DNA from 3 places in the Furfurilactobacillus sp. WILCCON 0119 genome. Region 3 is predicted to be linked to each of the others. Evidence: predicted binding sites of a transcription regulator. Region 3 holds the regulator's gene; each other region holds the start of a gene.
The links. Region 3 encodes HrcA, which represses chaperone genes, less so after heat shock. Its sites were predicted from a motif close to TTAGCACTCNNNNNNNNNGAGTGCTAA; they were not measured.
Positions count from the first base shown of each region.

Region 1 (3,268 bases), on a different contig from region 3:
ACGGTTGTGTCCTTCAAGTTCAGGCCAAGGTCATCAGTCACAACGGTTCCGCCAGTCAAGGCAGCGATGTCTTCCAGTTGTGCCTTCCGCCGGTCACCAAAACCAGGCGCCTTAACGGCAACCACGTTGAATGTTCCCCGCATCTTGTTCAATACCAACGTTGGGAGTGCTTCACCGGTAATGTCATCGGCGATGATCAACAATGCACGGCCCTGTTCAACAACTGATTGCAATAATGGCAAGATGTCTTGGATGTTCGCAATCTTCTTGTCGGTAATCAGGATGTATGGGTTGTCTAAGTCAGCTTCCATCTTGTCGTTGTCGGTAACCATGTATTGACTCATGTACCCACGGTCAAACTGCATTCCTTCAACAACATCGGACGTTGTTTCGATTCCCTTAGATTCTTCAATGGTGATCACACCATCGTTACCAACCTTTTCCATTGCGTCGGCAATCAACGTCCCGACTTCTGGATCAGCGGCTGAAATGGACGCAATCTGAGCAATGTCAGACTTAGTCTTCACATCGTGGCTCATCTTGTGCAAGGCATCAACGGCGGCGTTGGTTGCCTTTTCGATCCCGGTGCGAATCCCAACAGGGTTTGCACCCGCCGTAACGTTCTTCATCCCTTCGTTAACGATGGATTGCGTCAACACCGTGGCGGTCGTTGTTCCGTCACCGGCGATGTCGTTTGTCTTGGAAGCAACTTCTGCCACCAACTTAGCACCCATGTTTTCGAAATGATCCTTTAATTCAACGGCCTTGGCAATCGTTACCCCATCATTTGTGATGGTTGGTGAACCGTATGTTTGTTCCAAAACGACGTTCCGTCCCTTTGGTCCAAGCGTTGTCTTTACTGTGTTTGCTAATTTATCGACCCCAGCGAGCATTGCGCTCCGGGCGTCTTCTGAAAACTTCAAATCTTTAGCCATTTTTCTGCCACCTCAACTGTATTTTAGTGTGCTGACACATGCTTATTTCGGTTTGTTAACGCTGCGTTGTTATTCAACAACCGCAACGATGTCTTTTTCATGGAGAACCAGGTAGTCATTACCGTTATCTGAAACTTGGGTTCCCGCATATTTGTCAAACATCACAACGTCGCCCGCTTTAACAAGTGGGGCAACCGTCGTTCCGTTGTCCAAAATCCGGCCAGTTCCAACTGAGATAACCTTCCCAGTTGTTGGCTTTTCCTGTGCATTACTTGCAAGGACAATGCCACCAATGGTCTGTTCTTCTTCTTCTGAAGCTTGTAAAATAACGCGATCTCCTAATGGTTTTAACACGTTGATTCCCTCCAATATCATTATTATAATCAGAGCTTTTAGCACTCTTATACGTTAAGTGCTAACAACATGCTCTATGATAACCATGCCGCTTTCTGAATGCAAGTGTTTTGGTCAAACTTAGTCAAAAAGTTTTTTCCCAAGCCACTGACGCCCCATTCACCAAGACATACGGCAACGTGAGCCAAATGTTTTTTGACAATAAAAAAACATCTGGCTCATTGTCCAAATGTTGTTAAACCGTGCTTATTCGTCGTCCTCTTCCCCATCGTCGCCACCTTCGTAATGGTCGATGAAGTAAATCAAGGTTTGTAATTCGTTTGTTAAATCGACGTTTTGAACCCGAATGTTGTCAGGAACCGTTAACCGCCGTGGCGTAAAGTTCAAAATTCCCTGAACACCAGCTTCAACCACTTGATTCGTCACGTCTTGCGCTGTGTCTTCTGGCACACTCACAATTGCAATTTCAATTTGTTGATCCCGCAACTGTTGTACCATCTCATCCAGTGGATAAATTGGCACACCACTTTGAACTGTATTAATGATGGCTTCGTTCACATCAAAAGCGGCACTGATCCGAACGTTACTGTTTTGGTGGAAGTTAAAGTTGAGCAATGCATGCCCAAGGTTCCCAACCCCGATCAATGCAACGTTAGTCAGTTGATCCTGATTTAAGATTCGTTTGAAGAATTCAAGTAATTTAGGCACGTCATAGCCGTAGCCCCGTTTTCCTAGTGCACCAAAATAGGAAAAGTCCCGCCGAATCGTGGCGGAATCCACCTTCACTGCTTCTGACAATTCTGTTGATGAGACGCGCATCTTATCTGCGTTGAGGAGAATGTTCAAGTATCGATAATAAATTGGCAACCGTTTTGCCGTTGCCCGTGGAATTCGTTGTTCAGCCACAGCAGTCACTCCTTTTCTTTCCGCACTTTGCGGGTTATCCTTGTGAAACTCGTTGTAAGGTAAATTATAGCATAGGGCCCCTTATTGTGAAGCATATTTCATATCAGCATTCGGGTATTTCGCAAAATTACAAGGGCATTTCACCATTTTTCAATGCGCAAAAGTGGCTTAAACCGGCGTTTCTTTTACTGATTAATTTTTAGACCACTTCTCGAGTGGTTACACGCGTTTATCCACCAATCATTAGTTCATTTCACGAACTTTTTGTCCCTTTCGCAATCCCACCCCACAACATGCTAAAATAGAACAAAGACTTTTATGATGTAGGAGACCTCAATTTATGCAAGTGCTTCAGGTGCAACAAGTTGCGCGACGTTTCGGCGCTGATACTTTATTTCAACACGTTTCAATGACCATTAACGACCGCGACCGTGTCGGTTTGGTGGGCCGGAATGGTGCCGGAAAATCCACCCTGCTGAAAATGATTGCTGGCATTACGGAGCCTGATGAGGGGACCATTTCCTCTTCAAAGGGCGCCACCATCGGCTACCTTCCCCAGGACGCCGGCTTAACCTCGAGCAACACCGTCTGGGACGAAATGCTCACCGTTTTTGCTCAGCAGCAGCGTCAGGAAGCCCAGTTGCATCAACTCGAAGCCCAAATTGCCGACCCCGCGGCTGATCATACCAGTACAGATTACACCCACTTACTAACCGACTACGACCAGTTGCAGCACGACTTCACAGAAAATAACGGTTATGGCTATCAGGCCACGATTCGTGGTGTTCTCCATGCCTTTCATTTCGATGAAGACACGTACGACCGTAACGTCACCAGTTTTTCTGGTGGGCAAAAGACCCAGCTTGCACTTGCCAAACACCTTCTTCAACGCCCAGACCTGCTGATTTTGGATGAACCAACAAACCATTTGGACATCCAAACGCTAAGTTGGCTAGAGGATTACCTGAAAACGTACCCGGGAGCCGTCCTCGTCGTTTCACATGACCGGTACTTTCTTGACCATGTCGTGACCACCGTCTACGACATGAACCAACACACGTTGACCCATTACA
Region 1 covers NZ_JBPCCV010000002.1:261,991-265,258, forward strand. Annotated here, with positions in the region: gene groL (chaperonin GroEL) at 1-935, opposite strand, end outside; gene groES (co-chaperone GroES) at 1,005-1,289, opposite strand; gene ACRYI5_RS04810 (redox-sensing transcriptional repressor Rex) at 1,536-2,195, opposite strand; gene ACRYI5_RS04815 (ABC-F family ATP-binding cassette domain-containing protein) at 2,536-3,268, shown strand, end outside.
Region 1: the regulator HrcA is predicted to act here: its motif matches at 1,328-1,354, upstream of groES (co-chaperone GroES).

Region 2 (3,268 bases), on a different contig from region 3:
CCCACTTGTCTCTGTCATCTGCTTTCCTCCCCTAAACAAAAAAATCGTCCCTGCTATGCCAATGCATAACAGGGACGATTTTCACCGTGGTACCACCCAGCTTAGTGTCCGGCTTAGAAAATTCCCGCACCAAAAACACTCACTCTCACCGGGATAACGGTCCGGTGGTGCCCGTTCATTAACGTCTTCAAGTAGTTCGCAAAAATGGCCCTGATCGGTTCGCAGCACCCACCGACTTCCTGACACCCAGACCATCCGCTACTCGGGATGAAAACACCTGATTAAATATTAATTAGAAAAATACCAGTTTTTGTCATTGATGTCAAACATTTTTTACAACCAGACGCCAAGGGCAAATAATACGGTGTACCCCACAAAGAACAACGCGGTGCTCTTCAGCACTGCCCCGTACGTTTTTTGTTTATCCTGAACAGCAAAGAACGGCTGAATGCCCCGCCACATTACTGGCAGCAACAGGACACTCAGTAACGTGGGCCACGGCGCGATTCCGGCAAAGAAGTTGACCAGTGGCCACAATGACCCAACAACCAGTAGCACTTTCATCAGGGCAACCGCCCGTTTTCGCCCAATAAAGTAGGCCAGTGTGTGCCGATGGTTCTTAATGTCTTCTTCCAGATCCGCTGTATTGTTAGACAGTTGGACCATGAAGAAGATCAGGGTCAACGGTAAGCATAATGTAAACGTGGTTCCAACCATCCCGATGGTAAACGGTTGATGACCATAAATACTAACGTAGACACAGACTAATTGAATCAAATACGAAATGGATAACGCCACAACTGCCTCACAAATTGGCATGGCGTTTAACGGTTTCGGTCCGGCCGTGTAAAAAATTCCGATGGCATAACCAATTAGTCCAAAGACGAGAATCGGCCACCCCGTCCGCATAATTAAGAACAAGCCAGGAACCGCTGACAAGGCGTACAAACTGGCAGCTAACCACCAGACACCTCGTAACGGCAATTGCAACCGCCCAAGTGGGTTGGTGTGCGCCGCATACCCTTCTCGATCGGCCGCATGAACGTAATCATAATAGTTATCCGACACGTTGACAGCTAAGTCAAAAATGAAAACATCCACTAAACACAATAAGACGTTCACCCAATTGACAATACCATACCGCGATTGCGCAATTGCCGCCCCCAAAATAAACCACACAATGTTTAATGGTGCGGTGTAAATTTCCGTTAATTCCACGAATATCGGCCACGTTAGCCACTTTTTCTTCATTCCGTTTTCCCCCTCAACTCTTGTACCTCTAAGGCTACCACATGTTCACGAAAAAATTGCGCACAAAAGCCGGGATTTTGTTTGACCTTTTTTGACCTTTGGGTTAAACTACAATTACGTTGATTAGCAGAGGACCATTATAAGTGCTAATCCACAACGCAAAATACAAGGAGGCCTCTCTCATGGCTTTAATTCCAACTGTTATCGAACAGTCCAGCCGCGGTGAACGCGCCTATGACATTTACTCACGACTGTTAAAAGACCGGATCATTATGGTATCTGGACCAATTGAAGACGACATGGCAAACGCCATCATCGCCCAACTTTTGTTCTTAGACGCCCAGGATTCTGACAAAGATATCTACATGTACATCAACTCCCCAGGTGGTGTGATCACTTCTGGGATGGCAATCTACGACACGATGAACTTTGTGAAGTCCGACGTGCAAACGATCGTCATGGGGATGGCTGCTTCCATGGCTTCCATCCTTGCCACTTCTGGTGCGAAGGGCAAACGTTTTGCCTTACCTCACTCAGAAATCTTGATTCACCAACCTTCTGGTGGTGCTCAAGGGCAACAAACTGAAATCGAAATTGTCGCAGAAGAAATTCTGAAGACACGGAAGATGATCAATGAATTGCTGGCTGAAAAGACTGGCCAAGACATTGAAACCATTAACCGGGACACTGAACGGGATAACTACATGACCGCTCAACAGGCCCTCGATTACGGTTTGATCGACCACATTATGCAAAACTCCAGCGAAATGAAGTAATGCGAAAAACACTGCCCGGTTAAATCCGGGCAGTGTTTTTTTTCGTTCATCAAAATCGCTTTAGATAGGCCTCAACTAGGTCGTTGGTCTGCCCCGCTTGATTGAGGGTCTTTAATTTCATCACCAAAATAAGCGATCCGTTACCGACATCATGCCAGTAACGGATCGCTTATTTTGGTTCGTTCGTTATTTCGCTAACACCGCCGCCATGATCATGTCACACACAGTGCTAAACGGCATGCTTGCCCGCGAATAAACACCCTGATTGAGGTTATCCACATGAAGTTTTACCGTTGAAAAAATGATGTTACGGTGCAAGGACAGATCCACTTGCCGAAGATCGTGGTTAGCGATTCCGGCTGCCAATAATTGTTGAACCCGGCTCGTTGCCACGATTGCCCGAACTTTCGGGGCGTCCACCGTTTCCTGACGCATCGTTTCCTTTAGCTTTTGGATCACGGTTATGCTTCCGGGATGAGCCACCGCATAGTCGAACAACTGTTGCAGATACAGCCGCAGGGTTGCTGCAAACGTTAGGTCGCTTACATCTAACGCCAAGTCGCCCTGATATAAATTGGTTAATTCGCGAATGTATAACGCCGTCAATAACTGTTCCCGGCTCGTAAAATAAACGTACAAACTGGACTGAGAAATCCCCGCTGCACGGGCAATCTTTGTTGTTGAGACGTCGCCAACACTCCCATCAATGATGAGTGTCGCTGCCGCATTTAAAATTGCTTGATATTTTTGTTCATCTTTCTTCTTCATAGGTTCTCATGTTACCGAGACCGGTTTAAAATGTCAATTGTTGACACCGATAGAGTTATCGGTTATGATAGCTAACAGATTTTATAAGCGATAATATTATCGCTAATTACATTTTGAACTCAAAAGAGGCATTCTCATGAAAATTTTTATTACTGGTGGTTCCGGCTTTATTGGCCAAACTGTTGTTAAAGATTTAGTTGAAAAAAATTATGACGTTGTTGGTCTTGCTCGCTCAGACCGTTCGGCGGCCATTCTCACCAGTCTTGGTGCAACCCCGGTCTCCGGGACATTGACCGACCATGACGTGCTTGCGCAACAAGCTTCGGCTAGCGATGGTGTCATTCATCTTGGGTTTACCAACGACTTCAATCATTATGACGAAGCTGTTAAACAGGACCAGGCAGCCATTAAGGCGATTGGGGACGCCCTCATCGGTTCCAATAAACCGTTTGTTAACACTTCTGGGACCCTGA
Region 2 covers NZ_JBPCCV010000002.1:219,893-223,160, forward strand. Annotated here, with positions in the region: gene ACRYI5_RS04615 (prenyltransferase) at 334-1,251, opposite strand; gene clpP (ATP-dependent Clp endopeptidase proteolytic subunit ClpP) at 1,434-2,027, shown strand; gene ACRYI5_RS04625 (TetR/AcrR family transcriptional regulator) at 2,214-2,795, opposite strand; gene ACRYI5_RS04630 (SDR family oxidoreductase) at 2,932-3,268, shown strand, end outside.
Region 2: the regulator HrcA is predicted to act here: its motif matches at 1,375-1,401, upstream of clpP (ATP-dependent Clp endopeptidase proteolytic subunit ClpP).

Region 3 (3,268 bases):
GCTTGGCGTTTAGCCACTTCACCGACCTGTGTTTCACCGTTCTTGAATGAAACAACAGATGGTGTCGTCCGGTTACCTTCTGGGTTAGCGATAATCTTTGGTTGACTACCTTCGAGCACAGCAACTGCTGAGTTCGTGGTCCCTAAATCAATTCCAATAATTTTAGCCATTTTTATAAACTTCCTTATTATTTAATCTAATTATTGTGCAACGACGACCATGGCCGGCCGTAACACACGATCCTTTAGCATGTAGCCCTTTTGCAACACCGTCACAACCGTTTCAGGCGTTTGACCCGCTTCTACTGGGACAGTTTGCACTGCCTGGTGAAGGGTTGGGTCAAACGGCTTGTTCAACGATTCAATTTCCGTCACGTTGTTTTGTGCTAACGCTGCTTGCAAATGATCGTAAACCATCTGAACCCCATGTTGCAACTGTTTAGCTGCTTCATCTTCAGCCGGCGTTTGTAGCGCCCGTTCAAGATTGTCCAATTCAGGGACAATATCATGGGCCAGTTGTTGACCATCATACTTCATCAACTGGGCCGTTTCCTTTTGGTTACGTTGCTGAATGTTGGCGATTTCCGCTTGTGCCCGTAGGTACTTATCTTCCATCGCGGCAACTTGAGCCGTTAACTCAGCAATTTCATCTTGTTCCACGGCTGCTTCTGGCTTTTTTTTGATGTCCTTTGCAGTTGGGTCCGTGGCCTGTGATGTTGTCGTGTCTGATGCACTTTCTGCTTGTTCAGCAGTTTGACTGTCATCTTTATGAGACAAATTTGCCACCTCCATTCATTTCATTTGTGATCATCCTCAATGCACTTAATCCTCATCAAGGTGTCGATAATAATCTAAAAGCTTGGCGGCAAGTTCCTCACGAAACGCCCCGACCAACCCGATCATCCGCGAATACGGCATCCGGGTTGGGCCAAGCACAGCAATCATGCCACGACCATGAGCCCCAACATCGTACGTGCCGGTCACCAAACTATAATCTTTCAACAAGTCATTCGTGATCTCGTCACCAATCTGGACTTGAACCTGACTGTCTGGTGGACTCAGTACGCTTGCGATGTCATCCGTTGTATCAAAGAGTTGGTACAACGACTTGAAGTCATGAAGGTCATGATTCGTCGAGAAATTCAGAAGGTTCAGTCGACCGCCAACAAAGTAACGGTCAGCCGCAGCTTTATCCAGCACTTGCCCAAAGAGATTCAAAAATCCGTTTGGCGTTTGCATGTACTGACTCACCTGGGCTGGAATCTCAACCCGTAATTTCTCCATAACCTGCGTTAATGGCAAGCCAACCAGTTGATCATTGATCAACCGGACGACCGCCTCAAGCTGGTCACTGTCCATGTCACGTGGCAGGACAAACGTCTGGTTCGCCACATCACCGCTATCCATGACCAAAATGGCCATGACCTGCCGGTTACCTAGTGGTACCAACCGAAACCCGCTTAAACGGGCATCAGCCTGTTCAGGCCGCAACGTAAACGCCGTGTACGACGTTAATTTTGACAACAGGTTAGCGGATTCTTCAACGATTTCATCAATCTTTGAAAATGAGCCACTCAACTCATTTTGAATCAGCTGAATGTCTGTATGATCCACCACATTGTCATTGACCAAGTGATCCACGTAATAGCGGTAGCCTGCTAAGGATGGCACCCGCCCAGAGGACGTATGTTCCTTTTGCACGTAACCCGCTTCTTCTAACGCCGCCATATCATTACGAATGGTGGCAGAACTCACGTGGATCGGTAGCCACGTTGCCAAGGCCTTTGAACCAACCGCAGCCCCAGTCTCCGTATATGCACGGACAATTGCTTGTAATACCATTTTTTGTCGATCTGTTATCGTCTTATTCACCCCTTTTAGCACTTACGCTATTTGAGTGCTAAGAACAGTTACTAATATAACAACTTGGTCAAAGAAAGTCAAACAAATTCATAATTCAATTTGACTTTTTTATTGGAAAAATTAATCAGCCGTTTGCCTATAAGAAAAGCCGGCTTACGACAGGAATGTCCTAAGCCGGCCCTTAAAAGCGAACGTCCCTAATCACCAATTGTTTCAAGAGGTTTGGCGTGATCAGCCATGAATGCTCTGGTCGCCAATGCATCCTGATCTAATTGTGCAACGAGGTCGTCGACCCCTGAAAACTTCACCTGATCACGGAGATGGCTTCCCCAGGCGACCACCACTTCTTCCCCATAGATCTGTTGATCAAAGTCCAGCAGATTGATTTCGATCGTCACGGGCCGGTGGTCACCAAACGTCTCATTGCGACCAATTGACGCCATGCCTGGGTACCACACGTCGCCTAATTTAAGCCACACCGCATAAATGCCGATGCCTGGGAGCCGTTCAGTCACCACGGGATCGATGTTTGCCGTTGGATAACCGAGTGTCCGACCACGCGCCTCGCCATGAACGACGATCCCGGTTGTTTGGTACGTGTACCCCAACAGTTGATTTGCGTCGGCCACGTCGCCGTCATCAATGGCCTGCCGAATCCGGGTCGAACTGTCCTTTGCATCCTTCACGGACACTTGGCCAACTTCCACAACGTCAAACCGCCCGTTCGCATACGCGGGGAGCTGCTTCATGCTGGCAACGTCAACCTTGCCGTACGTATGGTCAAACCCAGCCACAACGGCCACGGCGTGCAACCCGACCATGTAGTCGTCCACAAACGTTTGTGGCTGTAGCGCAGACAGTTGCGATGTGAAACTGACCCCGTAGACGATGTCGACACCCAGTTGCTTCAGTAACGCTAGCTTCCGGTCGAACCGGGACAGGTACCGAAACACCTCGGGATTATTTTGATAGACCAATGCTGGTTGGTGCGTATATGTCAGCACCGCTAACTTCACTCCCCGTTCATCGGCCAACTTTCGCGCCCGGTTAATGACCGTTTGATGACCGAGGTGAACACCATCAAAAAAGCCCATGGCTAACACGACCGGCGTGTCGGGAATTTGTGCCTGCTGATAGGGTTGTCGTAAATAAATGACTTGCACTGTTTTTTGCCACCTTTATGGAAACATTCTTTTCATTGATTATAGATGATTAGAAAACATCTTCAACGGTTTTGCCGCTTTACCGTCGGCAGAGCGTTGGTACAACGCTTTAACCTGACCGCCAAATCGAACGGCGACAACATCAGCATCGCCTAACACAGCGGGTTCAAGCCACCCCCCATTTGTGACTAACTGCCATTGATCTGGCGTTAAATCAACCATCGGGTAATGGGCCAACGCGTA
Region 3 covers NZ_JBPCCV010000001.1:585,953-589,220, forward strand. Annotated here, with positions in the region: gene dnaK (molecular chaperone DnaK) at 1-176, opposite strand, end outside; gene grpE (nucleotide exchange factor GrpE) at 201-776, opposite strand; gene hrcA (heat-inducible transcriptional repressor HrcA) at 822-1,871, opposite strand; gene ribF (riboflavin biosynthesis protein RibF) at 2,060-3,025, opposite strand; gene truB (tRNA pseudouridine(55) synthase TruB) at 3,065-3,268, opposite strand, start outside.